DNA from 4 places in the Isoptericola sp. NPDC019482 genome. Region 1 is predicted to be linked to each of the others. Evidence: riboswitches for the same ligand, from Rfam matches in the RefSeq annotation. Region 1 holds a riboswitch; each other region holds the start of a gene.
What was found. Region 1 has a riboswitch for thiamine pyrophosphate ahead of ABZ493_RS09655 (bifunctional hydroxymethylpyrimidine kinase/phosphomethylpyrimidine kinase). Riboswitches for the same ligand answer to the same signal wherever they lie in the genome.

Region 1 (4,892 bases):
GCCGTCGTGAGGAAGAAGGCGACGAGGCTGCCGACCGTGATCTGCCCCTGGGCGGCGAGCACCGTGCCGAGCACGAGGCAGACGGCCAGCGTGACCTCGGGGATGAGCTGCAGCGACGTGGTGACGGTGGCCTGGTTGCCCGCCTTGCGGATCTCCGTGCGACGCAGCTCCTCCGCCTGGTCGGTGAACGAGTCCAGCGCGTCACGCCCGCGGCCGAACGCCTTGAGCACGCGGATCCCGTGCACGGACTCCTCGACGGTGGTGGCGAGGTCGCCGGACTGGTCCTGCGACAGGCGCGCGATGACGCGGTAGCGACGCGAGAAGCGGAACGCGATGACGGTCACCGGGATCGCGCCCGCGAGGTAGACGAGCCCGAGCCACCCGGCCGTGGCCAGCAGGATGCCGACACCGACCACGATCGTCACGATGCTGACGACGAGCTGCAGGAGGCCGAACACCAGCCAGCGGCGCAGCAGTCCGAGGTCGCCCATGATGCGGCTGAGCAGCTGGCCGCCGGGCCACCGGTCGTGGAACGCGACGGGCAGGTCCTGCAGGTGGCGGAACAGCGCCATCCGCAGCTCGGCCTCGACGCGCGTGCCGGGGTACATCACGAGGTTGCGGCGCAGCAGGACGAAGCCGGCCTCGGCCACGCCGAGCACCAGCACGAGCACGACGGGCACCACGAGGGCGCCGAGGTCGTGGGCCGCCGCCCCCTCGGCGAGCGGGCCCTCGACGAGAGCCTGCAGCACGCGCGGGATCGCCAGCGCGGCGAGGCTCGCGCCCAGCGCGGAGAAGAGGCCGCCGACCATCCGGGGCAACGCGGGGCGGACGTAGGGGTACAGCCGGCGCACCGACGCGAACGTGGAGAGCTCTGACCCGGCGGGGGCGACGGCCACGGGGGCGGCGTCGCCCGTGCGGCCCGGCGGGCCCTCGGCGCGACCCGGCGGGGTGCCGGGCGCGGCGGGAGGTCGGGGTGCGGAGGAGGCGGAGCTCCTCCTGGGACTGTCGGAGGGATCGGCGCGGCGGGCGCCTCGGCTGCGGCTGCGCGAAGTGCGCTTCGTGTCGGGCATCACAACCATTCTGTCACTCGCCGCCGACACGCTTGCCCCGATCATGCGGTGCGCCGCGATCTCGGGATACCGCTTACCCCCGCGAGATCTCGCCGTCGCGCCCTCGGTCGAGCGCGACGGCGAGAGCCGCCACGGGCCGCGGTCAGGCCACCGCGACGCCCCCGGCACCGTGTCCGGCACCGCCACCGGCACCGTGCCCGGCACCGTGTCCGACCGGGGTTCCGGCGGCGTCATCGGCCGCGCCCGTCGGGGCGGGCAGGCCGGTCTGGTCGAAGAACGCCAGCTCGTGCGCGCAGGCCGCACGGAACGCGGCCGACATCCGGTCCCTGGTGGGGGCGTCGGCCGCCGCGGCGGCCCGGCGCAGGATCGCGACGGCCTCGCGCGTCGCGTCGGCGAACGCGTCGTCGGCGTACGTGCCCAGCCACGCGGCGTACGGGTGGGCGGGGTGGTTGCGGGCGGCGAGCCGCTCCCCCACGTCCTGGTAGATCCAGTAGCAGGGCAGGACGGCGGCCACGAGGGTCGCGTAGTCGTTTCCGGCCGACCGCAGGTGGTCGAGGTACGCCGCCGTCGTCGGGCTGGCGGGCACGTCCTGCGGCTCGCCGCCCAGCCAGCGCGTGTGCAGGTCGAGCTCGGTGACCAGCGCCCCGTGCGCGCCACCCGCCCAGAACGCCTGCTCGACCCGGGTCGGCGCGAGCTCGCTCGCCCGCGCGAGGCAGCGCGCGTAGTCGCGCAGGTACAGCGCGTCCTGCTCCAGGTACGTGCGGAAGTGCCCGGCGTCGAGGCTCCCGTCGCCCAGCGACCGGACGAACGCCAGGTCGTCGATCGCGGCGCGCACGCCCGCGGCATCGTCCCACCAGCGCGCGACGACGTCCTCCCCGTGATCGTCCGCGGACGCGTCGCCCGCGCCCGCCGCTGGCGACGTCGCGGGCTGCTCCACGGCGCCGGCCCGCAGCCCCACCAGGTGGTCCACGGGGCCGTTCCCGCCGCCGACGCGCAGGTCCTCCCCCGCCCGGATCGCCGCGGTGAGCCAGGTCTTCGTGCCCCGCAGCGCCTCGGCCCAGTCGCCCGTGCGGGCGTACCTCGCGGCCAGCCCGCTGGACAGCGAGCAGCCCGTTCCGTGGGTGGAGGTGCTGGTCAGGCGCAGCCCCGGCAGCTCGACGAGCACGCCCTCCGGCCCGACCAGGGCGTCCGGGGCCCCGTCCCCCGTCGCGACCGCCTCGGCGGCGCCCAGGTGCCCACCCTTCGCCACCACGAGGACCCCGTGCCGCGCCGCGAGCCGCCGCGCCTGGTCGAGGGCGGCCGGCCAGTGGGCCGCCGGAGGCTCGCCGGCGAGGACCGCGAGCTCGGGCAGGTTCGGGGTCACGACGTCCACGCGGCCGAGCAGGTCCCGCACCGCGTCCTCGGCAGCCGGGTCGAGCAGCCGGTCGCCGCTGGTCGCCACCATGACCGGGTCCAGCACGACGGCGGGGCGCGCCGTCGTGCCGGTGGCGTCGCACGCGGCCCGCGGCAGCCCGTCGAGCCAGGCGGCCACCGCCCGGGCGACCGGGGCCGACGCGAGCATCCCGATCTTCACGGCGTCGACGGTCACGTCGTCGGTGACGGCGTCGAGCTGGGCGGCGAGGAACTCCGCGGGCGGCACGTGCACGTCGCGCACCCCCCGGGTGTTCTGCACGGTCAGCGCCGTGACGGCGGCCATCCCGTAGCCGCCCGCGGCCGCGATCGACTTGAGGTCCGCCTGGATCCCCGCGCCCCCGGAGGGGTCGGACCCGGCGACCGCCAGGACGCGGGGGCGGCTGCCTCTCGCCGGCGCCGACAGCACCGTGGAGGCGGGAGCGGGAGCAGTGGTGCCGGCGCGGCCGGCGGAGCTGTCTTCAGGTGCGCGCGCACGCATGTCGACATCCCTTCGCTAGTTCGAGCTAGATCAGGTTCGACGGGTGTGATCTCAGCGCCCGCCGGCCGGCCGCGACGATGTCGCAGCGATGACCGACCGGACGCACCCCGTGTCGTGCGGCCCACGGTAGCCCAGGTCAGAGCAGGCATCGCCGGGCGTCCGGCCCGCGCGTGTCGGAGGTGCAGGCCTCAGCACCGACGTCCCGTCGCCGTCGTCCGCCCGCGCGGTAGGGTGCGGGGGTGCCCGTGGTCGTCCGTCGTGTGCGCGAGCTCCTCGTCGCAGGTACGACGCTCAGCATCGCGGCCGCCGCCCACCTCCTGGCCGGCGGCGCGCTCCCCGGTGCACCCCTCGCCTGGCTCGTCGTCGCGGCGCTCACGGCGCCCCTCGCGGTGTGGACCGCCCGCCGCCGGCTGACCCTCCGGCGCCTCCTGCCGGCGATGGTCGCGCTGCAGCTCGTGCAGCACACGACGTTGTCCGTGCTCGGCGCGGCGGGCACGCGCGCTCCTTCGGCACAGCTCTCGACCCCGGGCACCACCCCGGACGGGCATGCGCTCCACGCCCTGGGCCCGGGCTCCCTCGCGCCCGCGACGGGCGGCGGGCTGTTGCACCACGCGTCCGACACCGGCACCACCTCCTGGATGCTTGCGGCGCACGCCGCCGCGGTGCTGCTCACCGCCCTGCTGCTCGCGGCGGGCGACCGGGCAGCCCTCACCGTCGTGGGACACCTGCGGCACGTCGCGCTGCTCGTGCAGGAGCCGCCGGTGCTGCCGGTGGTCCGCGAGCCCGCCGTCGTCGTCGGGCGCACCTGGCGCCCCCACCCGGCCCGTGTCCGCCGGCGCACGCCCCCGCGGGGCCCCCCGCTGCTCCCGGGCGCGCTCGCGCGCGCCGCCTGACCCTGCCCTGGTCCGTCGTCGGACGGGGGCGGGTCCCTCGCCGTCCCACGACCGTCTGACACACCTGACAGCCAGGAGCAGAAGAACCCATGTCCAGGACCACCCCTGTCCTCACCCCTGCCCTCCGCCCGCGCCGCCTCGCCGGCGTGGCCGCCCTCGCCCTCCCTGCCCTCGTGCTCGGCGCGACCGCCGCGTCCGCGCACGTGACCGTCACCCCGGACGCGGCCGAGACCGGGTCGTACGCCACCCTCACCTTCAAGGTCCCGAACGAGTCCGCCGAGGCCTCGACCACCGCGGTGCAGGTCGACCTGCCGAGCGACACCCCGTTCACCAGCGTGTCCGTCGAGCCCGTGCCGGGCTGGACGGCGAAGGTCACCCAGGCGCCTCTGCCCGAGCCCGTCGAGGTGCACGGCACCACCGTCACCGAGGCGCCGGCATCCATCGAGTGGACCGCCGACGACGCCGACGCCGGCATCGCGCCGGGCGAGTTCCTCCGGTTCACGGTGTCGGCCGGCGCCGTCCCGGACGGCGTGGAGGAGATCGTCCTCCCCGCCACCCAGACCTACTCCGACGGCGAGGTCGTCGCCTGGGACCAGGAGGCGTCGGGCGACGCCGAGCCCGAGCACCCTGCTCCCGTCCTGCAGGTCGTGCCCGCCGCCGAGGACGGCGGCCACGGCGCGGCGTCGGCCGCCGGTGCCGGCGACTCGGGCACGGACGCGGGCACGGACGCTTCGGCCGAGGACGACGGCTCCGGCACCCTCCCGCTGGCGCTGGGCGCCGCGGGCCTCGGGCTCGGGCTGGTCGGCGCCGTCACGGGTGTCGTCGCCCTCGCCCGGACGCGCGCCCGCGCCGACGGCACCGACGGCACCAGCAGCACGGAGCAGCGATGAGCGTGCAGAGCAGGAGCACCGCCGCGCGGCGCGCCCTCGCCGCGGCCGGTTCGTTCGCGCTCGCCGTGGGCCTCGGCGCGGCCGGCGTCGTCGGCGCGGCCGTGCCCGCGAGCGCCCACAACGTCGTCGTCGGGACGTCGCCGACCTC
Region 2 (4,892 bases), on a different contig from region 1:
CTGCTGGCGGCGCGCTAACGCCCCGCGGGTGCGTCCCCGGCGCCCTCGGCCGCGATCCTGAGGAGGGACCGGGCGTCGGGCTCGCGCCACGCGCCGAGCTCGGGCGCGGGGACCCACTCGAGGCCCACCATGCGCGGGCACGTGCAGTCGAGCTCCGGGTCGACACCGAGCGTGGGGTCGCCGGCCGCGACCGCGGTGGCGAACACCGTCGTCGTGCCGCCCGGTTCGGCGATGTCGGCGACGTGCTGCGCGCTCAGCACCGTGAGGCCGACCTCCTCCCGGACCTCCCGTGTCACGGCCTGGGCGGGCGTCTCGCCCTGCTCGATTCCTCCGCCGGGCGGCGTCAGGTAGGCGGGCCCGTCGTGCCGACCGTGGGGTCCCCGGGACCGTTGCCGGACGACGAGGAGCCGGCCCTCTCGCTGGATCAGTGCCGCGACACGGTGACGCACGCCGGCAGTCTTCCACGGCAGCGGGGCTGTCGGCGCTCGCTCAGAGCGCCAGGTCGAGGCGGCCGTCGGGGGAGGAGCTGGCCAGCGCGCCCTCGCGGCGGGGGATGCGGCCGGCCCCCGCGGCGAGGCGGCCGGACTCGACGGCGAGGCGCATGGCGTGCGCCATGCGGACCGGGTCGGCGGCGCGCGTGACGGCGGTCGCGAGCAGGACGCCGTCGCAGCCGAGCTCCATCGCGAGGGCGGCGTCGGACGCCGTGCCCACCCCGGCGTCGAGGATGACCGGCACGCGCGCGGCGGACGCGATCGCCTCGATGTTGCGCGGGTTGAGGACTCCCAGGCCGGTGCCGATGGGGGCGCCGAGCGGCATGACGGCGGCGCAGCCGACGTCCTCCAGCCGGCGCGCGAGGATCGGGTCGTCGTTCGTGTACGGCAGGACGACGAACCCGTCGCGCACCAGCCGGTCGGCCGCCTCGACGAGGCCGAGGGGGTCGGGCAGGAGCGTCACGTCGTCGGCGATCACCTCGAGCTTGACCCAGTCGGTGCCGCACGCCTCGCGCGCGAGCTGCGCCGTGAGCACGGCCTCGGCGACCGAGAAGCAGCCCGCCGTGTTGGGCAGCGCGCGGATGCCGAGCCGCTCCAGCAGCCCCCAGATGCCGCCGTCCTCCGCGCCCGTGCCGCCGGGGCGCACCGCGACGCGTCGCATCGCCACCGTGGTGAGCCCGGTGCCGGACGCGACCAGCGCGTCCTCGAGCGTCATGAGGTTCGACGCGCCGCCCGTGCCCATGACGAGGCGCGAGCCGATCTCCGTGCCGGCGACCACGAGCGGGTCGACGAGCGGGTGCGCGACAGGGGCGGACGTCGCCGCGGCGGGCGTGCTGGTCATGCTTCCTCCATACCTTCTGCGTGCTTCAGGTCAGCCGCCCTGGACGGCGGTGACGATCTCGACCCGGTCGCCGGGCGCGATCCGGGTGCCGGCCCACAGGCCGCGGGGGACGACCGCGTCGTTCACGGCCACGGCGATGCCCTGCACCGTGCCGTCCGCGACGAACGCGGGGACGAGGGCCGCGACGACGGCCTCGACGCCGTCACCGTGCGGCCCGTCGAGCGCGTAGGCCTCGCCGTTCACGACGGCGGTGCGGGCGGCGGGGATGGCGGTCATCGGGCGGCTCCTTCGGGGAGTGGACTGTCGGCGGGACGGTCGGCGGGCGCGAAGCGGCGCGGGTCGGCGGCGGACAACGCGTCGTCGGGGGGAGGAGCTCCGGTCAGCGCGGCGAGCACGGCGTCGGCGGTGAGCGGCGCGAGCAGCACCCCGTTGCGCCCGTGCCCGACGGCGGCGAGCAGGCCGGGCACGGCGGTGGCGCCGACGAGCGGCAGGTTGTCGGGGGTCGCCGGGCGGGCGCGCGGCGTGACGTCGACCAGCGCGGCCTCGTCGATCCCGGGCACGAGGGCGCGTGCGTCGCGCAGCAGGGCGAAGACGCCGCCGGCCTCGGCGCGGCGGTCGTCGGGACGCTCCTCGCTGGTGGCGCCCACGACGATCTCGCGGTGCTCGGGCCCGCTGCCCGGTCCCGTGCCGGTGCCGGCCGCCCGCGGCACGACGTACACCGACCGCCCCTGCACCGTGCCGCGTACCACGTGCTCCAGCGCCAGGCCCGGCGGGGCGTCCAGGCGCACCGTCATGCCCTTGACGGGGCGCACCGGGACGCGGACCTCGGGCACGCCGTCGAGCAGCGACGCCGTCATCCCGTGACCGGTCGCGAGCACGACGGCGCCCGTGGCGTGCCGCGCACCGGCGCCGTCGTGCACCGCCACGACCCGGCCCGCGGCGTCGCGCTCGAGACGCACCGCGGCGCGGCGGACCAGGGCGGGGCCGAGTGCCGCGCACAGTGCCGCGTGCGCCGCTCGCGGGTCGACGGCCAGGTCGCCGTCGACGACGGCCGCACCGGCGAGCCGTGGCCCGAGGTACGGCTCGCGCCGTCGCGCGTCGGCGACGGGGACCTCCGCGGACGCGAGGCCCCACTCCCGGTGCAGCGCCAGCACGCGGCGCAGCAGCGCGAGGTCGTCGGCGTCGTACGCGACGGCGAGAGACCCGGCGCGCAGCAGCGGGACGTCGTGGCCGGTCGCGGCGGCCAGGTCGGCGGCGAACGCGGGCCATCGGGCGGCCGACGCGACGTTGAGGCGGGCGAGCTCCCGCTCGCCGAAGTCGGCCTCGCTGACGGCCGCGAGCATCCCCGCGGCCGCGCGGGTGGCGCCGTCGCCGGGCGACGGGTCGAGCACTGTGACCGCGAGGCCGGCGTCCGCGGCCCGCCAGGCCACGGCGAGGCCGACGATCCCGCCGCCCACGACGACGACGTCGCGGGCGGACGCGCCCGCGGGAACGGATCCCGGAGCGGGTGCAGAGGTGGGCATGTGCGCTCCCTTCGCTGGCATGACCCAGATCAGGTTCGACGGTCGGCTCCTACGCCCTCTCAGCCCCGAGCGGGGCTCCCGTGCGCGGCCACTGTAACCCGGGCCGTGGTTACCCTGGCCGGCGTGACCACGACCACGCCCGCTGCCGACGCGGCCCGCGCCCGCCTCGCCGACGCCCGCCTCTACCTGTGCACCGACGCCCGCGAGGACCGGGGCGACCTGGAGGACTTCCTGCACGCGGCGCTCGCGGGCGGCGTCGACGTGGTGCAGCTGCGGGACAAGACGCTCGACGTCGCGCGCGAGCTCGAGCTGCAGGGGATGGTCGCCCGCGTCGCCGCGGAGCACGGCGCGCTCTGGGCCGTGAACGACCGGGCCGACGTCGCGCAGCTCGCCGGCGCGCCCGTGGTCCACATGGGGCAGCGCGACCTGCCGGTGCCGGCGGTGCGTTCGCTGCTGGGACCGGACCCGGTGCTGGGCCGCTCGACCCACTCCGCCGCGCAGGCGGCCGAGGCGGAGGCCGATCCGGACGTCGACTACTTCTGCGTCGGCCCCCTGTGGGCCACGCCCACCAAGCCCGGCCGCGCGGCGGTCGGCCTCGACCTGCTGCGCGAGGTCGCCGCGACCCGCCCGACGACGCCGTGGTTCGCCATCGGCGGCGTCGACGCCGAGCGCCTGGACGCCGTGCTCGACGCCGGCGCGTCGCGCGTCGTCGTCGTGCGTGCCATCACCCAGGCACCGGACCCCGAGCGCGCCGCTCGGAAGCTGCGCGAGCGGCTGGGCTGACCCCGGCGCCCGAGGCCTGTGACCTGGGGAGTTCTCCCCATGGATGCCCCGGGCGGACCCCTGCCGGCGCGTGCCAGAGTGGGGCCCCTGCCCCCACCACGGCCGGGTACTGGCCGTGCCCCGACCCTGGAGGACGCATGTCCGCACGGACCGCACGCGCCCGCACCACCGCAGCACTCGCCCTCGCCGGCACGCTCCTGCTCGCCGGCTGCACCGGCAGCCCGAGCGACGACGAGGCCGGCGCGACGGGCGAGGCCGCCACCGCGGAGCAGGCCGCCGCCGACCCGGGCACCGCCACCGTCGCCGACCAGGTGATGGCGGAGCAGAAGATCGCCACGCCGCACGGCGGCGGCGACGCGTGGGGTGGCGAGCTCACCGTGACGCTGCGCTCCGTCGAGGTCGGCGCCGAGAACATGACCGTGCGGTGGGCGCTGCGCTGGGACGACGACGAGTCGCCCGCCGACGCCGGCGCCAGCTACTACGACCTGGGCGTCGTGCCCGCGACGACCGTGACCGACCGCACGGCCCTCAAGGCCTACAAGCCCTACTGCACCGAGGGGGCCTGGCAGCTGGACAGCGACGACGCGGCGCAGGCGTCGCTCGCGCAGCTCAGGTGCCGCGAGTCGATGCTGGTGTCGCCGCTCGAGAACATCACCTTCAAGTTCCCCAACCACGGGACGATCGAGGCGTCCGCCGTGCTGCCCGCCCCGGACGGCGAGCCGGCGACCGTGGACGTGCTGCCCGCGGAGGGGCTGCCGCTGTTCACGGACGCGACGGTCACCTACGGCGACGGGGCCGCGCAGTGACGCTCCGGGCCCGGGGAGCCGCCGTCGCGGCGCTCGCCGTGCTGCTCGCGGCGGTCGCCGCGGGACCGGCCGGCGCGGAGACGAGCCCGAGCGCGTCGTCGGACACCACGACCTCGGCCGACCCGGAGCTGATGATGGCGGCGCACGAGGCGCTCGCGGAGCAGGACGCGAAGGTCGAGGCGGCCGAGCTCACCGACGCGATGCGCGCGGACTCGACGCTCGACCTGCGCGCGCCGGACTCGACGTTCGACCTCCGGCCGGACGACTCCACGACGGTGCTGGAGAAGACGCAGGAGAAGGAGGACGACACGGTCGTGACGCTCACCTCCGACCTGCTGTTCGACTTCGGCAAGGCGGAGCTGACGCCGGAGGCGGAGAAGGCGGTGGCCGACCTGGCCGCAGACATCCCGCAGGACGCGACGGTCCGGGTGGACGGGTACACCGACTC
Region 3 (4,892 bases), on a different contig from region 1:
ACGTTCCTGTCCTGGCTGTCGACCGAGATCGCCAAGCCGCTGATGTCGATCCTGCTGCTCGGCCTGGGCCTCTACGTGCTGCTGCGGTTCACGCTCCGCGGGCTGCGCACGGACCGCCTGGGGCAGCCGCTGCGCAAGCGGTTCCTCACGCCGCTCGGGCTGGTCGCCGGGTTCATGGACGCCACCGGCGGCGGCGGCTGGGGGCCGGTGGGCACGCCCGCCATCCTCGCGAGCGGCCGCATGGAGCCCCGCAAGGTGATCGGCTCGATCGACACCAGCGAGTTCTTCGTGGCCGTCGCCGCGAGCCTCGGCTTCCTCTTCGGCCTCGGGACCGCGGGCATCAACCCGACCTGGGCCCTGGCGCTGCTCATCGGTGGCCTGATCGCGGCGCCGATCGCCGCATGGCTCGTCCGCCTGGTGCCGCCGCGCGTCCTCGGTTCCGCCGTCGGCGGGATCATCGTGCTCACCAACGTCCGCACCCTGCTGAGCCTCGACGAGTTCCCGGTGAGCGACGGAGTACGGGGTCTCGTCCTCGGGCTCATCGCCGTCGGCTGGGCCGCCGCCGTCACCTACTCGTTCCGCGAGCACCGCAAGGCGGTCGCCGCGGAGCGGGCCGAGGCGGCCGGCGAGCACCCCGAGGCCGCTGCGACGACGGTCGCCTGACGCCTGCCCCGGCAGGGCCGAGGCCACCGACGACACCACCGCCACCGCACGTCACCCGCCGTGCGGTGGCGGTGTCGTGCCGTCCCGGTACCGTGGTGGAGCCAGGAGAACTGCGCGCCGGACCCAGCTGCACGGCACTGGGGGGTGAGCCTCATGTCCAGCACGCCCAACGACACACCGCGCCGCGAGCTCGTCGCCCTCGCGGAGCTGCTGGGCGCCGGGAGCCAACTGCTCGTCGGCCGGTACCGCGTCGACGTCGCCACGGGGGAGTGGTGGTGGTCGGACGAGGTCTTCCGGATCTTCGGCCGTGAGCCGGGCAAGATCCCGCCGGGGCCGGAGGTGCTGCGCGCCCACCTGCACCCCGACGACCGCGAGCGGCTCTCCCGGACGGCGGTGGTCGCGCTCGGCACCGGGCGGCCGTTCTCGGGCGCGCACCGCGTCGTGGACGACCACGGGCGCACCCACACCGTCGTCGTCACCGGACAGGGGAGGCACGGGGCCGACGGCGCGTCGTCGCAGATCGTCGGCTACGTCATCGACGCGAGCCCGGTCGTGCGGGACGCGCTGGAGCGCGAGGCGCACCGCGCCGTCTCCCGCGCTTTCGTCGCGGCCGCGGCGGCCGAGCAGGCCAAGGGCGCCATCATGGCGGTCTGCGGCGTCGACGAGTCGGTCGCCAACGAGGTGCTCGCGGACGCCGGCGCGCAGGTCGGGATCTCCGCCCAGTCGGCGGGGGAACAGGTGATGAAGGGGCTCGCACGGCCGGTCGGGGACCGCGACGCCGCGCTCACGGCGGCGGAGGTGGTGCGGTCGGCCCCGCCGGCCCAGGACGCGGCGGACCGGCTCAGCCAGGCGCTCGCCACCGTGCGGCCGGTGGACCGGCCGCACGGTCACGACGCGCAGCTCGCCCGCCGGCGTCCGCGCGCGAGCCACTGACGCGCGAGAACTGACCCGCAGGGCGGGCCGTTAGGGGTTGCGGGGTCAGCGGCCGGGGACGAACCGGGCCGCCGCGCGCACGGCGCCCTTGCGGGCGAGGCGCTTCGCGAGCACCGCGACCCCGCCCGAGACCGCGGCGAAGGTGACGGCCTGGATGATCGAGATCTCGTCGTCGTCCACGTTGGTGGGCGCCACGCTGCCCGTCGTCTTCTCCCAGACCACGCCGATCAGCTTCTGCGCGACCCATCCGGCGGCGATCGTCAGCACCACCGTGCCGACCTTCACGCCCAGCGGCTGCTCGGTGTCCGTCACGTGCTCTCCCTCGGTAGGTCCCGGCGCGGCCGCGGCATGACCGCGCGTCGTCTCGCGTGCGTCCGCGGCCTCCGGGCGGCGTCACGGCACGTCAGGCACGTCACACCCCGTGGCCGAGGACGGGACCACGGTAGCGCGGCGTCGACGGGTAGGCTCGTGGTGATACGACAGGGGAGCGCCCACCGGCGCTGAGAGTGCGGACCGCCGCAGACCCTCGAACCTGACCCGGTTAGCACCGGTGGAGGAAGTCGGGAATCTCGATCCCTGCGGACGGCCGCACCACGACGGTGCCGGGTGCCCGCAGGACCCCCTTCTCGCACCTTGAGGAGGACAGCATGAAGCTGACGACCACGGCCACGGCCGCCACCGCGGGCGTCGTCGCCCTGCTGCCGCTGCTGGCGGCGTGCGGCGGGACGCCCACCGACGACGCGACCGGCGCGGCGTCGGACACGGTCACGCTCGTCACCCACGACTCGTTCGCGGTCTCCGACGACGTCCTGGCCGCGTTCGAGAAGGAGTCCGGCCTCACCGTCGAGCAGGTGGCCCCCGGGGACGCGGGCACGCTGGTGAACCAGCTCGTGCTCACCAAGGACGCGCCGCTGGGCGACGTCGTCTTCGGCGTGGACAACACGTACGCGTCGCGGGCCGTGGACGCCGGGGTCTTCGAGGAGTACCAGCCGGCCGACCTCGCCCCGGAGGTCGCGGCCTACGCGCCCGACGACCTGGCCGGCACCCTGACGCCGGTCGACGTGGGCGACGTGTGCATGAACCTCGACGACGGCTGGTTCGAGCAGAACGGCGTCACGCCCCCGACGACGCTCGAGGACCTCGCGAAGCCGGAGTACGCGGACCTCACCGTCGTGACCAACCCGGCGACGTCGTCCCCCGGCCTCGCGTTCCTGCTCGCGACGATCGGCGCCTTCGGCACGGACGGCTGGGAGGCCTACTGGGCCGACCTGCGCGACAACGGCCTCAAGGTGGCCGAGAGCTGGGAGGACGCGTACTACGTGGACTTCTCCGGCGCCGGCGAGGGCGGGCAGCGCCCGATCGCGCTGTCCTACGCGACGTCGCCCGCGTTCACCGTGAGCGACGACGGGAAGACCTCCGCCACCAGCGCGATGCTCGACACCTGCTTCCGGCAGGTCGAGTACGCGGGCGTGCTGGCGGGCGCCGAGAACCCCGAGGGCGCCAAGAAGCTCGTGGACTTCCTGACGAGCGCCGAGTTCCAGGCCGACGTGCCCGGCCAGATGTACATGTACCCCGCGGACCCGGACGTGGAGCTGCCCGCCGACTGGCAGCAGTTCGCGCCCCTGGCCGACGAGCCGTTCGAGGTGGCGCCCGCGGACGTCGCCGCGCACCGCGACGAGTGGATCGAGCAGTGGACGGCGACGGTCGTCGGCTGACGCGCCCCGTGCCCCGCGTCCCGGCCGGCACCGCCCGCCCGGCCCCCCGGGCGGCGCGGTCGCGCGCCGAACGGTGGCGCGGAGACCGGTGGGGCGCGTGGCTCGGCTGGGGTGTCGCCGTCGCGCTCCCGCTGGGCTTCCTCGCGGTCTTCTTCGCGTGGCCGGTGGTGTCGCTCGTCCTGCAGGGGTTCTTCACCGAGACCGCGGCGGGGCGGGAGCTCGACCTGTCCGGCTTCGCGGAGGTGCTGTCCCAGGAGCGCACGTGGCGGATCGTCGGGCAGACGCTCGCCCAGGCGCTCACCGGCACGCTGCTGTCGGTGCTGCTGGGGCTGCCCGGCGCGTACGTGCTCTACCGGTGCCGGTTCCCCGGGCGCACCCTGGTGCGGGGCCTGGTGACGGTGCCGTTCGTGCTGCCCAGCGTCGTCGTCGGCGTCGCGTTCCGTGCGCTCTTCGCGCCCGGCGGGCTGCTCGGCTGGGCTCACCTGGAGGAGAGCTTCGCCGGCATCGTGCTGGCGCTGGTGTTCTTCAACTACGCGGTGGTGGTGCGCACCGTCGGCGGCATGTGGGAGCGGCTCGATCCCCGCGCCGAGCAGGCCGCCCGCGCGCTCGGCGCGACGCCCTGGCGCGCGTTCCGCACCGTGACGCTGCCCGCGCTCGGCCCGGCGATCGCGTCGGCCGCCGCGGTGGTGTTCCTGTTCTGCGCGACGGCGTTCGGCGTCGTGCTGGTGCTCGGCGGCCTGCGCTACGGCACGATCGAGACGGAGATCTGGACCCGCACCACCCAGTTCCTCGACCTGCGCTCCGCGGCGGTGCTGTCGGTGCTGCAGCTCGTGGTCGTCGCCGGCGCGCTGCTGGTCAGCTCGCGCGCGCGGGCGAAGCGGGAGCGGGCCCTGCACCTGACGAGCGACAGCGTGTCCGCGCACCGGCTGCGGCTGCGCGCGGGCGCTGACGGCACGGACCTCGTGCCGGCGCTCGTCACCCTCGTCGTCGTCGCCGGGCTCCTCGTGCTGCCCATGGCGGGCCTCGTCACCCGGTCGCTGCGCGCGCCAGACGGGTCCTGGGGCCTCGACAACTACGTCGCCCTCGGCACCACGGGCGGTCGCAACGCCCTCACCGTCACGGTGTGGGAGGCGCTCGGCAACTCGCTGCGCACCGCGGCGTGGGCCGCGCTGATCGCCGTCGTCGTGGGCGGCCTCGTGGCGCTCGTGGTGTCCCGGCGCCCGCGGCGCGCGGGGCTGCGGCGCGCCGTCGGCGTGCTCGACGCCGCGTTCATGCTGCCGCTCGGCGTGTCCGCCGTGACGGTGGGCTTCGGCTTCCTCATCACGCTGGACGAGCCGCTCGGGCTCGACGTCGACCTGCGCACCTCCGGAGCGCTGGTGCCGATCGCGCAGGCGGTCGTCGCGATCCCGCTCGTGGTGCGCACGATGCTGCCGGTGCTGCGCGCCATCGACCCGCGGCTGCGCGAGGCGGCCGCCGCGCTGGGCGCGGCGCCCGGGCGGGTGCTGCGGACCGTCGACGGCCCGCTGGGCGCGCGGTCGCTCGGGCTGGCGATCGGGTTCGCGTTCGCCGTCTCGCTGGGCG
Region 4 (4,892 bases), on a different contig from region 1:
CGCCCCGGCCGCGCCTCCTGCGCGCACCTCGACCCGCCGCGACCCCGGTGCGGCGCCGACGGGCGCCGCCACCGGGCTCGGGATGCCCCCGCTGGCCGCGCCCTCGAGCCCGTCGGCGAGCTCCGCGCCCCCCGCGGCCAGCCCGCCGGCCACGGTCGCCCCGCGCCCCGACGGACCCACCCGCCGTTCACCGTTCGCGACGACGGGCACCGCGTCGCCGTTCGGCACGACGTCGGCGCCGTCGGCCCTGTCGTCGGCCCCGTCGTCGATGCCGCCCGCCGCGGCGCCGACCACCCCGCCGCCCGCCGCCTCCACGTCGGTGGCGCCCCCGCTGCCCTGGGCGAGCCCGACGACCGAGCGGCCCGCGTCCGTGCCGCCCTCGCGCCCCGCGCCCGGTGCCGCGCAGGCGCCGGCCGCCGCCGAGCGTCCCGCCGCGTCGCCGTTCGACGCGCTGGTGGCGTCCGAGCAGCCCGTCCGGGCGCGTTCCGCCGCGCCGCAGGTCGACGAGGACGACGACGAGGACTGGGACGAGCCCGAGGCGTCGTACACCTGGCTGCACTACATCGTCCTCGTGGTCGTCGCGTTCGTGCTCGGCCTGCTGGTGTGGAAGCTTCTGCTCGGGGGCCCGGACACGAACGACTTCCAGACGGACCAGGCCGCCCCCGCGGCCGGCCACTCGCTCACCCTCGAACACCCCGGAGCCGCCGCATGACCGCCAGCCCCCGCGCCGTCGAGCTGGCGGTCGTAGCCGCCCGGGCCGCGTCCGACCGCAAGGCGCAGGAGATCATCGCCCTGGACGTGAGCGACCAGCTGGTGCTCACCGACGTGTTCCTCATCGCCTCGGGCACCAACGAGCGGCAGGTCTCGGCCATCGTGGACGCCGTCGAGGAGGCGATGTTCCTCGCCGGGTCCAAGCCGATCCGCCGCGAGGGCAAGGCGCAGGCGCGCTGGGTGCTGCTGGACTTCGGCGAGGTCGTCGTCCACGTGCAGCACGCCGAGGACCGCGTGTACTACGCGCTCGAGCGGCTGTGGAAGGACTGCCCGGCGGTCGAGCTGCCCGAGGACGCGCGCGGCGGCGACGGCGCGGCGGCCGCTGCCGAGTACGGCGACGACGGCGGCGACGGCGTGATCCGCCTCGCGGGCGACGAGCGGTGACGGCCGGCACCGTCGTCCTGCTGCGGCACGCCCGCACCGCGTACAACGCCTCGCTGCGGCTGCAGGGGCAGATCGACATCCCGCTCGACGAGGTCGGCCGCTGGCAGGCGGCGGAGGGCGGCTCCGCGCTCGCGTCGTCGCACCGCGCGACGCGCATCGTGTCCTCCGACCTGGGGCGTGCCGTCGAGACGGCGGCCGCCTACGCGGACGCGCTCGGCGGGATGTCCGTCGTCGCCGACGAGCGGCTCCGGGAGCGCGGCTTCGGCGCCTGGGAGGGCCTCACCGGCGCGGAGCTGCAGGAGCGCTGGCCCGAGGAGTACGCCGCCTGGCGGCTCGGTGCCGAGCCGGCGGGGGCGGGCGCTGAGACGAAGGCGGCGGTCGCGCAGCGCATGGCCGTGGCCGTGGCCGAGCACGTCGCGGACCTGGACGACGACGCGACCCTCGTCGTCGTGTCGCACGGGGCCGCGATCTCGCTGGCGGTGACGGCGCTGCTCGGGCTCGACCCGACCACCTGGCGCGGGCTGTCCGGCATGCACAACGTGCACTGGTCCCACCTGCACCGTGCAGGCGAGGGGGCCGAGCCGGCCTGGCGACTCGTGGCGCACAACGTGGGCGCGGGGTACCCCCTGGACCGCTGGCAGGCGGGGCCGGACTGGAATTTGGAACCTGGCCCGAAGTCTGCCTAAGATATCGACGTTCCCGAGGGGCGCAAGCCCGGAGGAACACACCGAATCAGACGAATCGCCTGGCCGTCCGCGGTCGCGAGAGTCGGTTCTCGGGGCTGTGGCGCAGCTGGTAGCGCACCTGCATGGCATGCAGGGGGTCAGGGGTTCGAGTCCCCTCAGCTCCACCCCGACGAGAAGGCCCGGAACCTCATGGTTCCGGGCCTTCTCGCATGACCAGGGGTTTCACCGTACGGGACGCCCCTTGCGCCGACGCCGACGTCGCCTAAGGTCGGCCCTGCGGCCGCCTCGTCGGCCGTCACATCTGAAGACACCCATGACAGGGGAGCGCCGTCGAAGGGGCGCTGAGAGTGCGGGCACAGCCGCAGACCCTTGGAACCTGCTCCGGTTAGCACCGGCGAAGGGAGTTACCTGGAATGTCCGCGCCCATTTTCTCGCGCATCCCGTCCCTGCGGTACCGCACCGTCGACCTCGTCACCGTGGCCATGCTCGGCGTGGCCGTCGGCGTCGTCTTCTGGGGCTGGACCCAGCTCTACCACCTGCTGTCCGCCGGTCTGGCGGTCGTGTTCCCACCGGCCACCGGTCTGCTCGGGGGCGGCTGGCTGCTCGGCGGGGTGCTGGGCGGGCTCATCGTCCGCCGCCCCGGCGCGGCGCTGCTCACCGAGGTGGTCGCCGCGAGCGTCGAGGCGTTGCTCGGCGCCGGCTGGGGCTTCTCGGCGATCGTCTCCGGCGTCGTCCAGGGGTTCGGCGCCGAGCTCGTGCTCGCCCTGTTCCTGTACCGCCGCTTCGGCACCGCCGTCGCCGCCCTGGCGGGCGCGGCGGCGGGCGCGTGCGGTGCCGTGTACGAGTGGTTCGCGTACTACCCCGACTGGGAGTGGCCCTTCCGGCTGGCCTACCTGGGCCTCTTCGCGCTGTCCGGCGCGCTGCTCGCGGGGCTCGGGGGCGCGGCGCTCGTGCGCGCCCTGGCCCGGGCCGGCGTGCTCGACGCCTTCGGGCCCGGGCGCGACCTTGCTGATCGTGCCGCCGGCCGCACGGGCCGCGCCGCCGGCCGCACCCGGGCCTGACGCCGTGGCACGCGACGACGTCCGGGCGCGCGTGCGGGGGCTGCGCTGGCGGCCCACGGGGCGCGCGACCCCGACGGTCGACGGCCTCGACCTCACCGTCGGCGCGGGGGAGCGCGTGGGGCTGGTCGGCCCCAGCGGCGCCGGCAAGTCGACCGTGCTGCACGCGCTGGCGGGAGTGCTCGGGGACCCGCTGCCGGGGGAGCTGTCCGGCACCGTGCACGTGGACGGAGGGGTCGGGTACGTCCCGCAGGACCCGGGCTCCGCGGTGGTCGCGTCCCGGATCGGGCGGGACGTCGCGTTCGGGCCCGAGAACGCCGGCCTGCCGCGGGCGGAGATCTGGCGCCGCACGGACGAGGCGCTGGACCGGGTGGGACTGCGGTACCCGACCGGCCGTCCCACGTCGGCCCTCTCGGGCGGTGAGCTGCAGCGGCTGGCGCTCGCCGGGGCGCTCGCCCGGACGCCCGGCCTGCTGCTGCTCGACGAGCCGACGGCCATGCTCGACCCGGCCGCCGCGGCCGAGGTGCGCGCCGCCGTCGTCGGCGCGCTGGAGGGCACGGACACGTCCCTCGTCGTGGTTGACCACCACGTCGGGCCGTGGTTCGAGCACCTGGACCGCGTCGTCGTGCTCGGTCCGGGCGGCCGGATCACGCACGACGTCGCGCCGGCTGCGCTCGACGCCGCCGCGCTCGACGTCCCCGCGGGCGGCGCGACCTCGCTGCGGGACGAGCTGACCCGGGCCGGGGTGTGGCTGCCCGGGGTGCCCGCGCCCGCGCCGCTGGACGTGCCCGCGTCGCTGGTGGCGCCGGACGGGCCCGGGCCGGACGTCGTCGTCGAGGGGCTCCGCGTCGACCTGGTGACCCGCGGCCTGCGCGGGCGCACCACCACGAATGCGCTCGACGGCGTGGCCGCGCGGCTGCCGGCGGGGCGGCTCACGGCCGTGACGGGGCCGTCGGGGGCGGGGAAGTCCACCCTCGTCGCCACGGTCGCGGGGCATCTGCGACCGACGGCCGGCGAGGTGCGGGGCGCCCCAGGGCGTACCGCGCGCTCGCGCGACCTCGCCCGGTCGTGCGGGTGGGTACCGCAGCAGCCGGAGCACGGCCTGCTCGCCCTGCGGGTGCGGGACGAGGTCGAGCTCACGGGGCGCCGCCTCGGCGTCGCCGTGGACGCGGACGAGGTGCTCGCGCTGCTGCGCCTCGACCACCTCGCCGACGCGCACCCGTTCCGGCTGTCCGGCGGCGAGCAGCGCCGGCTCGCCCTGGCGGCCGCGCTCGCGCACCGCCCGGGGCTCGTGCTGCTCGACGAGCCCACCGTCGGGCAGGACCGGCAGACCTGGGCCGCGGTGGCCGGCTGGGCCGTCGCCGCCGCCCGGCACGGGGCCACGGTCGCGGCGAGCACCCACGACGGGCACCTCGTGGCCCACGCCGGCCACCAGGTGCGGCTCGACGGTCCGGCACGCCAGCGACAGGTGGTGGCGGCGTGACCGGCGTGCTGGCGCGGGTGAACGACCTCGTGCTCGTGGTCCTCGGGCTGCTCGGCCTGGTCGCCTCGCTGGGGGTGCGGGACGTCGCCAGCGCGGCCGCCGGGCTCGGCGCCTGCCTGGCCCTCGGGCTGGTGCTGCTGCCGCGCGGCGTGGGGTCGCCGCTGCGATATCTCACGGTGGTCGTCGCGGTCGCGTCGGTGACCTGGTCGACCTGGCTGCTCGGCGGCCACGACCCCGTGGTCGCGGGCGTGGCCGGGGCCCGCATCGCGGTGCTCGCGCTGCCGGGGGTGGCGCTCGCGCCGCTGGTCGACCCGAGCGGCCTGGCCGACCAGCTCGGCCAGCGGCTGCGCCTGCCGGCCCGCTTCGTCGTCGGGGTCGGGGCGGCGCTGCAGCGGTTCGAGCGGCTCGGCACCGTGTGGCAGCAGGCCTCCCGTGCCCGCCGGTCGCGGGGCGTCGGGCCCGGCCGGGGGCCGCTCTCGCGGGCGCGGCACGCGGCGTCGGTGACGTTCG

Region 2: another riboswitch for thiamine pyrophosphate. It lies ahead of thiO (glycine oxidase ThiO); the one in region 1 lies ahead of ABZ493_RS09655 (bifunctional hydroxymethylpyrimidine kinase/phosphomethylpyrimidine kinase).
Region 3: another riboswitch for thiamine pyrophosphate. It lies ahead of ABZ493_RS20375 (thiamine ABC transporter substrate-binding protein); the one in region 1 lies ahead of ABZ493_RS09655 (bifunctional hydroxymethylpyrimidine kinase/phosphomethylpyrimidine kinase).
Region 4: another riboswitch for thiamine pyrophosphate. It lies ahead of ABZ493_RS10570 (ECF transporter S component); the one in region 1 lies ahead of ABZ493_RS09655 (bifunctional hydroxymethylpyrimidine kinase/phosphomethylpyrimidine kinase).

What each region holds. Positions count from the first base shown of each region.
Region 1 covers NZ_JBEYBQ010000010.1:112,507-117,398, reverse strand. Annotated here, with positions in the region: gene ABZ493_RS09660 (ABC transporter ATP-binding protein) at 1-896, opposite strand, end outside; gene ABZ493_RS09655 (bifunctional hydroxymethylpyrimidine kinase/phosphomethylpyrimidine kinase) at 1,213-2,961, opposite strand; TPP riboswitch at 2,952-3,081, opposite strand; gene ABZ493_RS09650 (hypothetical protein) at 3,201-3,854, shown strand; gene ABZ493_RS09645 (YcnI family protein) at 3,944-4,744, shown strand; gene ABZ493_RS09640 (copper resistance CopC family protein) at 4,741-4,892, shown strand, end outside.
Region 2 covers NZ_JBEYBQ010000015.1:58,021-62,912, forward strand. Annotated here, with positions in the region: gene ABZ493_RS11935 (ThiF family adenylyltransferase) at 1-18, shown strand, start outside; gene ABZ493_RS11940 (NUDIX domain-containing protein) at 15-449, opposite strand; gene ABZ493_RS11945 (thiazole synthase) at 490-1,332, opposite strand; gene thiS (sulfur carrier protein ThiS) at 1,363-1,608, opposite strand; gene thiO (glycine oxidase ThiO) at 1,605-2,855, opposite strand; TPP riboswitch at 2,845-2,947, opposite strand; gene thiE (thiamine phosphate synthase) at 2,979-3,638, shown strand; gene ABZ493_RS11965 (hypothetical protein) at 3,776-4,444, shown strand; gene ABZ493_RS11970 (OmpA family protein) at 4,441-4,892, shown strand, end outside.
Region 3 covers NZ_JBEYBQ010000050.1:2,363-7,254, forward strand. Annotated here, with positions in the region: gene ABZ493_RS20360 (sulfite exporter TauE/SafE family protein) at 1-663, shown strand, start outside; gene ABZ493_RS20365 (PAS domain-containing protein) at 817-1,596, shown strand; gene ABZ493_RS20370 (DUF4235 domain-containing protein) at 1,642-1,908, opposite strand; TPP riboswitch at 2,068-2,172, shown strand; gene ABZ493_RS20375 (thiamine ABC transporter substrate-binding protein) at 2,244-3,311, shown strand; gene ABZ493_RS20380 (iron ABC transporter permease) at 3,443-4,892, shown strand, end outside.
Region 4 covers NZ_JBEYBQ010000012.1:77,068-81,959, forward strand. Annotated here, with positions in the region: gene ABZ493_RS10550 (hypothetical protein) at 1-712, shown strand, start outside; gene rsfS (ribosome silencing factor) at 709-1,155, shown strand; gene ABZ493_RS10560 (histidine phosphatase family protein) at 1,152-1,841, shown strand; tRNA gene ABZ493_RS10565 (tRNA-Ala) at 1,933-2,005, shown strand; TPP riboswitch at 2,150-2,261, shown strand; gene ABZ493_RS10570 (ECF transporter S component) at 2,255-2,902, shown strand; gene ABZ493_RS10575 (ATP-binding cassette domain-containing protein) at 2,907-4,382, shown strand; gene ABZ493_RS10580 (energy-coupling factor transporter transmembrane component T) at 4,379-4,892, shown strand, end outside.